DNA from 3 places in the Bradyrhizobium sp. CCGB20 genome. Region 3 is predicted to be linked to each of the others. Evidence: predicted binding sites of a transcription regulator. Region 3 holds the regulator's gene; each other region holds the start of a gene.
What was found. Region 3 encodes LexA, which represses DNA repair genes until DNA is damaged. Its sites were predicted from a motif close to TGTTCNNNNTGTGTTCNG; they were not measured.

Region 1: NLM15_RS41710 (DNA recombination protein RmuC) is a predicted target of LexA. The motif match lies at 1,966-1,983, and genes of this name have one in related genera.
Region 2: recA (recombinase RecA) is a predicted target of LexA. The motif match lies at 1,924-1,941, and genes of this name have one in related genera.

Annotation. Positions count from the first base shown of each region.
Region 1 is NZ_JANADN010000001.1:8,843,614-8,846,887, reverse strand. It holds gene NLM15_RS41715 (MFS transporter) at 1-544, opposite strand, end outside; gene NLM15_RS41710 (DNA recombination protein RmuC) at 736-1,935, opposite strand; gene def (peptide deformylase) at 2,106-2,630, shown strand; gene fmt (methionyl-tRNA formyltransferase) at 2,775-3,274, shown strand, end outside.
Region 2 is NZ_JANADN010000001.1:6,200,339-6,203,612, reverse strand. It holds gene NLM15_RS29125 (hypothetical protein) at 96-263, opposite strand; gene NLM15_RS29120 (hypothetical protein) at 512-667, shown strand; gene NLM15_RS29115 (hypothetical protein) at 703-894, opposite strand; gene NLM15_RS29110 (hypothetical protein) at 1,566-1,814, opposite strand; gene recA (recombinase RecA) at 2,034-3,122, shown strand; gene NLM15_RS29100 (hypothetical protein) at 3,222-3,274, shown strand, end outside.
Region 3 is NZ_JANADN010000001.1:5,155,409-5,158,682, forward strand. It holds gene glp (gephyrin-like molybdotransferase Glp) at 1-1,141, shown strand, start outside; gene lexA (transcriptional repressor LexA) at 1,318-2,019, shown strand; gene NLM15_RS23835 (hypothetical protein) at 2,230-2,430, shown strand; gene NLM15_RS23840 (hypothetical protein) at 2,622-3,056, shown strand.

The sequences.
Region 1 (3,274 bases), 3.7 Mb from region 3:
CGGTCGAGACCAGCATGCCGATGCGATAGGCCGCGACGTAAGCCGCCATGCCGGCGGCCTGCTCGCTTTCCGGCAGGCTCTCGACGCGGAAGGCGTCGACCACGATGTCCTGCGTCGAGGAGGTCGTCGCCACCAGCAGCGCGCCCAGCGCAACATAGAAAGGCGAGCGAGCGGGGTCGGTCATCGCCAGCAGCAGGATCGCAATGATCAGCAGCAATTGCGAGAACAGCAGCCAGCCGCGCCGCCGCCCGAACGCGCGGGTGAACAGCGGCACATGCAGCGCGTCCACCAGCGGCGCCCACAAGAATTTCAGCGTGTAGGGCGTGCCGACCAGCGCAAAAAGCCCGATGGTTTTCAGATCGACGCCCGCCTCGCGCATCCACACCAGCAGCGTCGAGCCCGACAGCGCCAGCGGCAGCCCGGACGAGAAGCCGAGGAACAGCACGATCAGCACCCGCGGTTGCAGGTAAACGGCCAGGCCGTCGCGCCAGGAGGTCGCAGGGGCGGAGGTCGCGGCGGGGGATGTCGCGTCGGGTGCGGTCATGGGGAGGTGTTAGCAGATTCTGGGGGAAAAGACTCGCGGTAGCCGGTGAGGCGGGAATGGCTTCGACACTTTCAGTGTCATCGTCCGCGAAGGCGGACGATCCAGTAATCACCAGCACCTCGACTCAACAACGATCGCCGCGGCGTACTGGATGCCCTGCCTTCGCGGGGCATGACAGTGTGCCTTAAATCCTACTCCCCAGCCTGGAGCTTCCTTGGAAACAGCTCCGGCGCACCGGTCGCCACCAGATGCGGGCCATCCGGCGCTTCGGTCTTGCTGAAATCGAGCTCCTCGATTCGGCCCGCGCGCTTCTCGATCTTGTCGGCGGAGATCAGGATCTGGCGGACGTCCTCGTTCGCGTCGGCAAAGTGCTTCTGCAATTTGACCACGCGGTCGCGCAGGCGGCCGAGATCGTCGCCGAGCTTGATCACCTCGGTCTGGATCTGGTCGGCGGCATCGCGCATGCGCGCGTCCTTCATGATCTGCTGCATCACCTGGATCGCGAGCATCAGCAGCGAAGGCGACACCAGCACGACGCGGGCGCGGTAGGCCTTCTGGATCACGTCGTCGAATCCGTCATGGATTTCGGCGTAGACCGATTCCGACGGCACGAACATCAGCGCCATCTCCTGGGTCTCGCCGGTGACGAGGTATTTTTCGGCGATGTCGCTGACATGCTTCATCACGTCGCCGCGCAGCCGCTGCGTGGCGATGCGCCGCTCCTCGTCGGTGCGCGCATCGTGCAGCGCGGTCATCGCCTCCAGTGGAAATTTTGCGTCGATGCAGAGCGGTCGCTGGTCGGGCAGGAACACCACGCAATCCGGCCGCTTGCCCGTCGAGAGCGTGAACTGGAACTCGTAGGAGCCTTTTGGCAGGCCGTCCTGGACGATCGCCTCCATCCGCGCCTGGCCGAAGGCGCCGCGCGACTGCTTGTTGGCGAGCACGTCGCGCAGGGTCGTCACCTGCGTGGTGAGATCGGTCAGGTTCTTGTGCGCGCTGTCGATGATGCCGAGCCGCTCGTGCAGCGCGCGCAGGCTCTCCATGGTGTTGCGGGTCGAGTGTTCCATCGACTGGCCGACACGATGGGTCACCGAATCCAGCCGCTCGTTGACCGCCCGCGCCATCTCGGCCTGGCGGCCGGCCAGCGCCTGGGTCATGGCATCCACCCGGCCCGAGGCCTCGCTCTGGGCGTGCAGCACCTGGCTGAGGCGTTCCTCGAGCTCGTCGGCCCGGATCGCGTGCGCCATCGCGAGTTCCGCGCCGCGCCGCCCGGATCGCCCGATCACGACGGCAATCACCACCAGCAGGATGAGGACGAGGGCGCCGAAGCCGATCAGCGCATCGATGACTCGCACCGGCCAGTCGCCCAGCATGAAAATGATCTCGTTCATGGCGCCCTTCTAGCCGATTCGCGCACCCAAGCGAACGAAGAGGGAACGTGGGCGGTTAACAGCCCCCTAATTTTTATGGTTAACGAAACCTGAAGTTTTATGGTTAGCGGATCGTTAACGGAGTTCCTGGCCGCATTGACCGCATCCGGCGCGCGGCTTAAATCGCCGCCATGGCCCTACGAGAAATCATCATCCTGCCCGACAAGCAGCTGCGTCTGGTCTCCAAGCCGATCGAGAAGGTCACGCCGGAGATCCGCAAGCTTGCCGACGACATGTTCGAGACCATGTACGACGCGCCCGGTATCGGGCTCGCGGCGATCCAGATCGCGCAGCCGCTGCGGCTGATCACCATGGACCTCGCCAAGCGCGACGAGAACGGAGAGACCAATCCGGAGCCGCGCGTCTTCATCAACCCCGAGATCATCGCATCCTCCGAGGATCTGTCGATCTACGAGGAAGGCTGCCTGTCGATCCCCGAATATTACGAGGAGGTCGAGCGGCCTGCGAAGGTGCGCGTGCGCTTCACCGATCTCGACGGCAAGGTGCACGAGGAGGACGCCGAAGGCCTCTACGCCACCTGCATCCAGCACGAGATCGACCATCTCAACGGCGTCCTGTTCGTCGACTATCTGTCGAAGCTCAAGCGCGACCGCGTGATGAAGAAGTTCGAGAAAGCCGCCAAGCGCGCGGAGTGAGGTTCCCGTCATTCCGGGGCGATACGCAGCATCGAACCCGGAATCTCGAGATTCTCAGGTGCGCAATTGCGCACCGTAGTTCGGCTCTTCGAGCCGCCCCGGAATGACTGTTACTGGAATTGCGTCCTTCGCAGGTTTTTTCCAATGCCCCTCCGCCTGATCTTCATGGGCACGCCCGATTTCTCCGTGCCGACGCTGCTCGAGCTGGTCTCGCACGGCCACGAGATCGCGGCGGTCTACACCCGCGCGCCGAAGCCCGGCGGGCGGCGCGGCCTGCAATTGCAGCCGACCCCGGTCGAGGAAGCGGCGCGAAAGCTCGGCGTGCCCGTGCTGACGCCGAAGACGTTGAAGACCGCGGAAGCGCTCGATGAGTTCAGCGCCTTCGACGCCGATGCTGCCGTCGTCGTCGCCTACGGCATGATCCTGCCACAGGCCATTCTCGATGCGCCAAAGCTCGGCTGCTACAATCTGCATGCTTCGCTCTTGCCGCGCTGGCGCGGTGCCGCCCCCATCAACCGCGCGATCATGGCGGGCGACGCCGAGAGCGGCGTCATGGTGATGAAGATGGACGTCGGCCTCGACACCGGCGACGTCGCGATGGCCGAGCGCCTTCCGATCACCGACAACATGACCGCGATCGATCT
Region 2 (3,274 bases), 1.0 Mb from region 3:
GCCACCCTTTGCGACGCGCATTCCCGACCGGCCGGTGCGGGCGGCTTCTGCCCATCGCCGGCGCAGCGTCTGGTCAGATCCAAAGCCGGTCAGGCTTAGTGGACCTTGATCTCGCCGAGGGGAAGGCGGAGTTCGGCGGCGCGCTCTTCGCGGTCCTTCTTGCGAAACTCGTTCTCCTTCCGCTCGAACTTCACCATCTCCTCCTGCGCCGCCTCGAGGAGGTGATTGCGCCTGACGGCTTCGTTGTGCGTGTCTTCCGTCATGATCCAGATCCCCGTCGTTGCGGTCTCATCCGGGAGAAAGCCGGACACCGCAGAAAGGTTCGGTGCCGCAGGATTGCGGAATTATGACGGCGCTCAGCCAATGCGTCTTTGATGCGCGTCATCTTCAGTCGAAGGCTGACCCGTGGCGGCGATTGAATGCTTGCGAAACCATTTTGGCCGGCTCGCCTGGATGAGAAGCATTGCCCCAAAATACACGTTTAAGTAAGCTTGAACGGTGAGAGGCGCACATGACCGAGCAGAAGGAAGTCGAACACAGCTGCCCCGAATGTGACGGGACGGGTCAGGACACCGGCATGAAACCCATTCGCCTTGGTGAAAAGATCGAGTTTCGTCCCTGCACGAAATGCGGTGGATCGGGCAAAATCAAAAAGGCCGCCAGCTAAGGCGGCCTTGCGTCTTACCTTGGATCGCTTGTTTGCTAGTGGCAGGGCTTGCCCCGCATCTGGGCGTACCTGCTGTGGCAGCCGTCGTGCAATTGAGACTTCTTCGTAATCTTTGCGCCGGCTTTCAGTGTGCCCGATGACGTCGCGGCATTCGAGATCTGGGCGTGCGCCGACATCGATCCGGCGAAGACGGACAGCGCGAGAACGATCCTGAGAATTGACTTCATGATGCCTCCTGAGGTTGTTCGATCAGTACGCTATGTAGCGCTACAAATATTAGCGTTACAAATTGTAGCTTTGAAATTCAAGGTCTCCTTCGGAAGCGGAAGAAGACCCGGCGCCCTCTCGGTGGAGGCTGGAAGATTTCATTTCGAAGATTTTGAAACCTGGGAGGGGCCGCTGTCGCAAAGCAGCGGCCCTTTGCTTGGGATCCGCAGAGGGGCATGAGGGCGCTCAGGGCTGGCCGTCGCCAGGGCGGCCATTCCCGCCGGGGATAGAGGCCGCCGACTGAGGCTGGGTGGTCGTCCAAATCCAAATTCGGACAACCCGGGGGCCGGTGCTGGCCTGATTGGGGCGCCCCGACAATCGATTTAGGACACTGCGTTTTCACATAGGATAACGCGCAGGGCCTCAATCTATGCTTGCATGGGATTTCTTGGCACTCTTGCCAGCCCCGGAGTGCCGGGCAGAAAGCAAAAACGCCGCCCGCTTAAATAATCGCGGGCGGCGGCTTTCCAGCCCCGGGTGGGTTAGCAAAACCCGGTACTGATTAGTCTGCACAAGTTGTGCCAAGGTTTTATGTCGCGTTAAGGGACACCCGCGGACGGGAACTGGGCACCCAAATACCGACAGCCTGTGGTTTCAAATCGTTTTGCCGAGGCAGCCAACTGGGGCGGCCTTACTCCTGTCCTTCTTTGGGAAAGGGCTCTTGTTTGGGAAAGGGCTCTCGGGTTTTGCGGCCCAGGAAGGTGCTGGGCGGTGGCAGTTTTGCAATCGCCCGCTCCAGCTCGGTCGCGATGGCCCGGTAGCGCGTGAGCAGCCTCGCGAACAGGTCGCGCCTGATTTCACTTGTCGCGGAATCATGAAGCCGCTCGCATTCGGCGATCTGCTCGCGAAGCATCGCCAGATGCGCAAGCATTTCCTTCATGAGGCGCGCTCCCCTTTGGGAACCATCTTATCGCTAAAGCAAATCAGGGCAGCTTGAAACTGAACTTAGGACACAAGGGGTCGCATACGGACAGCACCAAAATCTGCAAAAGAACATATTGCGAACAGAGAACAGATGGGGTACATTGCTTTTATCGACGAGCCGCCTCGCCAATCGTTTGTCCCTCACGCGAATCCTCGCCATAAGGAGCACGACCCAATGTCCGCCACTGCCCTGCGTATCGTCGAAGGATCTTCCATGGACAAGAGTAAAGCCCTGGCCGCCGCGCTCTCCCAGATCGAGCGCCAGTTCGGCAAGGGATCGGTGATGAAGCTCGGCAAGAGCGACCGCTCCATGGACATCGAGGCGGTCTCCTCCGGCTCGCTCGGGCTCGATATCGCGCTCGGCATCGGCGGCCTGCCCAAGGGGCGTATCGTCGAGATCTACGGGCCCGAGTCTTCGGGCAAGACCACCTTGGCGCTGCATACGGTGGCGGAAGCCCAGAAGAAGGGCGGCATCTGCGCCTTCATCGACGCCGAGCACGCGCTCGACCCGGTCTATGCCCGCAAGCTCGGCGTCAACATCGACGAGCTCCTGATTTCGCAGCCGGACACCGGCGAGCAGGCACTGGAGATCTGCGACACGCTGGTGCGCTCGGGCGCGGTCGACGTGATGGTGATCGACTCGGTCGCGGCGCTGGTGCCGAAGGCCGAGCTCGAAGGCGAGATGGGCGATGCACTGCCGGGCCTGCAGGCCCGTCTGATGAGCCAGGCTCTGCGCAAGCTGACGGCCTCCATCAACAAGTCCAACACGATGGTGATCTTCATCAACCAGATCCGCATGAAGATCGGTGTGATGTACGGCTCGCCGGAAACCACGACCGGCGGCAACGCGCTGAAATTCTACGCCTCCGTCCGCCTCGACATCCGTCGCATCGGCGCGATCAAGGAGCGCGACGAAGTCGTCGGCAACACCACGCGCGTCAAGGTGGTGAAGAACAAGCTGGCGCCGCCCTTCAAGCAGGTCGAATTCGACATCATGTACGGCGAGGGCGTCTCCAAGATGGGCGAGATCCTCGATCTCGGCGTCAAGGCCGGCATCGTCGAGAAGTCCGGCGCCTGGTTCTCCTATGACAGCCAGCGCCTCGGCCAGGGCCGCGAGAACTCGAAAGCGTTCTTGAAGGCCAACCCCGACATCACCGCCAAGATCGAGACCTCGATCCGCCAGAACTCCGGCCTGATCGCCGAGCAGATTTTGGCCGGCACCCCCGAGCGCGACGCCGACGGCGAGGAGCCCGCGGAGGAGTAAGCCGTAACGCGAAAAATTTTCGCGAGGAGCGGGCGCTGAGGACGTTGAGTTGCCGACGTCGTCAGTGCCCGTTTCGTTTTGGAGTAGGGCGCCGGGGCAATGAAACGTGTGATCCTGACCAGCTCGTCCGGCGTTGGTCTCATCCACGCGAA
Region 3 (3,274 bases):
GATCGCGCTCGACGCAGCCTTCCACCGCGTGCTCGCCCGCGACGTCGCGGCGCGGCGCACGCAGCCACCCCAGGCCATGTCGGCAATGGACGGCTATGCAGTGCGGGCGGCCGATGCGGCGAAGATCGATGCCGCGCTCACCGTGATCGGCGAGGTCGCGGCGGGCCGGCCGTTTGCGGGAACGGTGGGCGCCGGCGAAGCGGTGCGGATCTTCACCGGCGGCGTCGTTCCCGATGGCGCGGACGCGGTCGTGATTCAGGAGGACACGGTTGCGGATGGCAAGCGCATCACGATCACGGAAGCGGCCGTTACCGGGCGGCACATCCGCCCCGCTGGCGTCGATTTTCGCGAGGGCGACGTGCTGCTGCGCGAGGGCACCCGGCTGACCGAGCGCGATCTGGCACTCGCTGCCGGGATGAATCACCCTCGACTGCCCGTCCGCCGCCGCCCGAAGGTCGCGATCCTCGCCACCGGTGACGAGCTGGTGATGCCCGGCACGACGCCCGGCCACGGCCAGATCGTCTATTCCAACGGCTATGCCCTGCACGCGCTCGCCCGCAGCGAGGGCGCCGACACCACCGACCTCGGTATCGCCGCCGACACGCTGGCGGCCACCACGGCCGGCATCCGCCGCGCGCGCGCGAGCGGCGCCGACATCCTGATCACGACCGGCGGCGCCTCGGTCGGCGACCACGATCTGGTCCAGCAGGCGCTGCGGGACGAAGGCATCTCGATGGCGTTCTGGAAGATCGCGATGCGGCCGGGCAAACCGATGATGAACGGGCGGCTCGGCGCGATGCGTGTGATCGGCCTGCCCGGCAATCCCGTGTCATCCTACGTTTGCGGATTCCTGTTCATGGTGCCGCTGATTCGCGCGCTCGCGGGCCGTTCGGCGATTCATCATCGCCGCGAACGCGCGGTGCTCGGCCGCGACGTCGGCGCCAACGACCAGCGCGAGGATTATCTGCGCGCGCGCCTGGAGCTGCGCGACGACGGCACGCTCACGGCCGTTCCCGTCAACCATCAGGATTCCTCGCTGCTTGCGAATCTCGCTGCGGCACAGGCACTTCTCGTGCGCCCGCCGTTCGCGCCGAAGGCCGAAGCCGGCACGCCTTGCGAGGTGCTGCGGCTGCCCGTCTGAGCGCTTCGTTCGCGTGCGTTCCGCGAAGTTTGTGGCGTTCACGGTAAATTAAGCAGTTGCGGAACATGTATCGAACATATAGTGTCCGTTCATGATTTGTTTCGAGCATGCAGCGACTTATCGCTGAATTCAGCGTCTCGGAATCGAACGACATCAACCGGGGGATTTTGGTCGAGATGTTAACGCGCAAACAATACGAGCTCCTGCGGTTCATCAGCGAGCGACTGAAGGAAAGCGGCGTGCCGCCCTCCTTCGACGAGATGAAGGACGCGCTCGACCTGCGCTCGAAGTCGGGTATCCACCGCCTGATCACCGCGCTCGAGGAGCGCGGCTTCATCCGGCGCCTGCCCAACCGCGCCCGCGCCATCGAGGTGATCAAGCTGCCCGAGCTTCAGGCCGCCGCCGGCAGCCGCCGCGGCTTCACGCCGAGCGTCATCGAAGGCAATCTGGGCAAGGTGCGCACGACGTCCAGCCCGCCGGCGGACGACGGCGAGCGCCCCGTTGCGGTGCCCGTGATGGGCCGCATCGCGGCCGGCACGCCGATCGAGGCCCTGCAGACCCGCAGCCACACCATCAGCGTACCGCCCGACATGCTCGGCTCGGGCGAGCATTACGCGCTCGAAGTGCGCGGCGATTCGATGGTCGAGGCCGGCATTCTCGACGGCGACATGGCGCTGATCCAGCGCAACGAGAGCGCCGATACCGGCGACATCGTGGTGGCGCTGATCGACGACGAGGAAGCAACCCTGAAGCGCTTCCGCCGCCGCGGCGCCTCGATCGCGCTCGAGCCCGCCAATGCAGCCTATGAGGTCCGCATCCTGCCGCCCAACCGGGTGAAGATCCAGGGTAAGCTGATCGGGCTGTACCGGAAGTACTGAGACCGGACGTCCTGCTATCGGTGATTTGGCGCCTCTCGCGCACTTTTCGATCGGCATCGCCGATCCGGCATTGGAGCGGACGATTGTCCGCTTCCGCTGGATAGTCTTTCTGGTTTCGCGCAGATTATCCGGCCCCTCCTCCGGCGCTACATCCTCGGCACGTCGCACGAAGCAGCATTGCTTCGCGCCCTCTGGGTTCGAGGAGAAGTCATGCGCAAGATCATTCTGGGCACAGTCGCCGCGGCGCTGATCGCAGCATCAGCGTCGCAGGCCTTCGCCGCGCAATCGCAACACCATGTCCGCAAGGACGCCGCTGCGGGTAAGCAAGTCCGGAATGCCCCCAACGCCGTCGCGCAATCGTCGCGGCCGGACTGGCCGTATTCCGGCTGGTCGGCGCCGGCAGGGCGCTGACACACACGTCCGGAATGCGCGGGAGCAGGCTTTGTTCCTCATGGAGCCGGAAAAGATAATGTGATCGCGGCCTGCGGCGGCGAGCCGCAGATTTGCCTACAAGCGGGCAGACGCTAACATGCTTCCACTCTGATAGAGGCCTGCGCCTCGAGAAGAGACGCGGGTCGCTATCCCTGCAAGAGGAGCACCCGATGTGTGACTACAGCCTGCATGCCGTCGCGTCGCGTCCTGCTGAAGTCGGCGAGACGGTCGTCACGACAACCTTCCGCGGCACCTCGACGCGCGGTTTTGCCTCCGCGGCCGATCCGACCGTCGCGGTCTGCCTGCTGCCGGGAACGGAGCTCGCCTTCGCCGACAACGTCCGCTACGACAATCGCTGGATCTGGACGCGGACCGTGAACTCGCGCGTCGGCAAGTTCGGCAAGATCGATCCGCACATTCCCGATCGCCATCATGATGCGATCGAATTCCCCGACGGCAAATACGTGTTGGTGACGCAGCTTGTCGAAGGCCAGCGCGCGACAGTGCTGCAACTGCCGGTGACCCAGCCGGTCGGCGAGCGTGAGCACAAGCCGCAGATCACCGCCGAAAGCCGGCCGACCATCACCCGCCTGCCGATCGGCTGACACAGCCATCCCGGCCGGCGGGTCGGGCCAGGATTGAAATTGCCATCGCCGGCCGAGGCCGGCGAGATGGTATCGCTTGCATTCCGCGAAGCTCCATTGGACGGACCAAGCCGCTCCGCCTCCCCACCGCACGAAGTTTGCGCTGTCCTGCCTGAATTTTGAACGTCCGTTCCGCAGCCAAATGGCCGATGCTTGGTGCGGCTTGAGACGGCGGACAC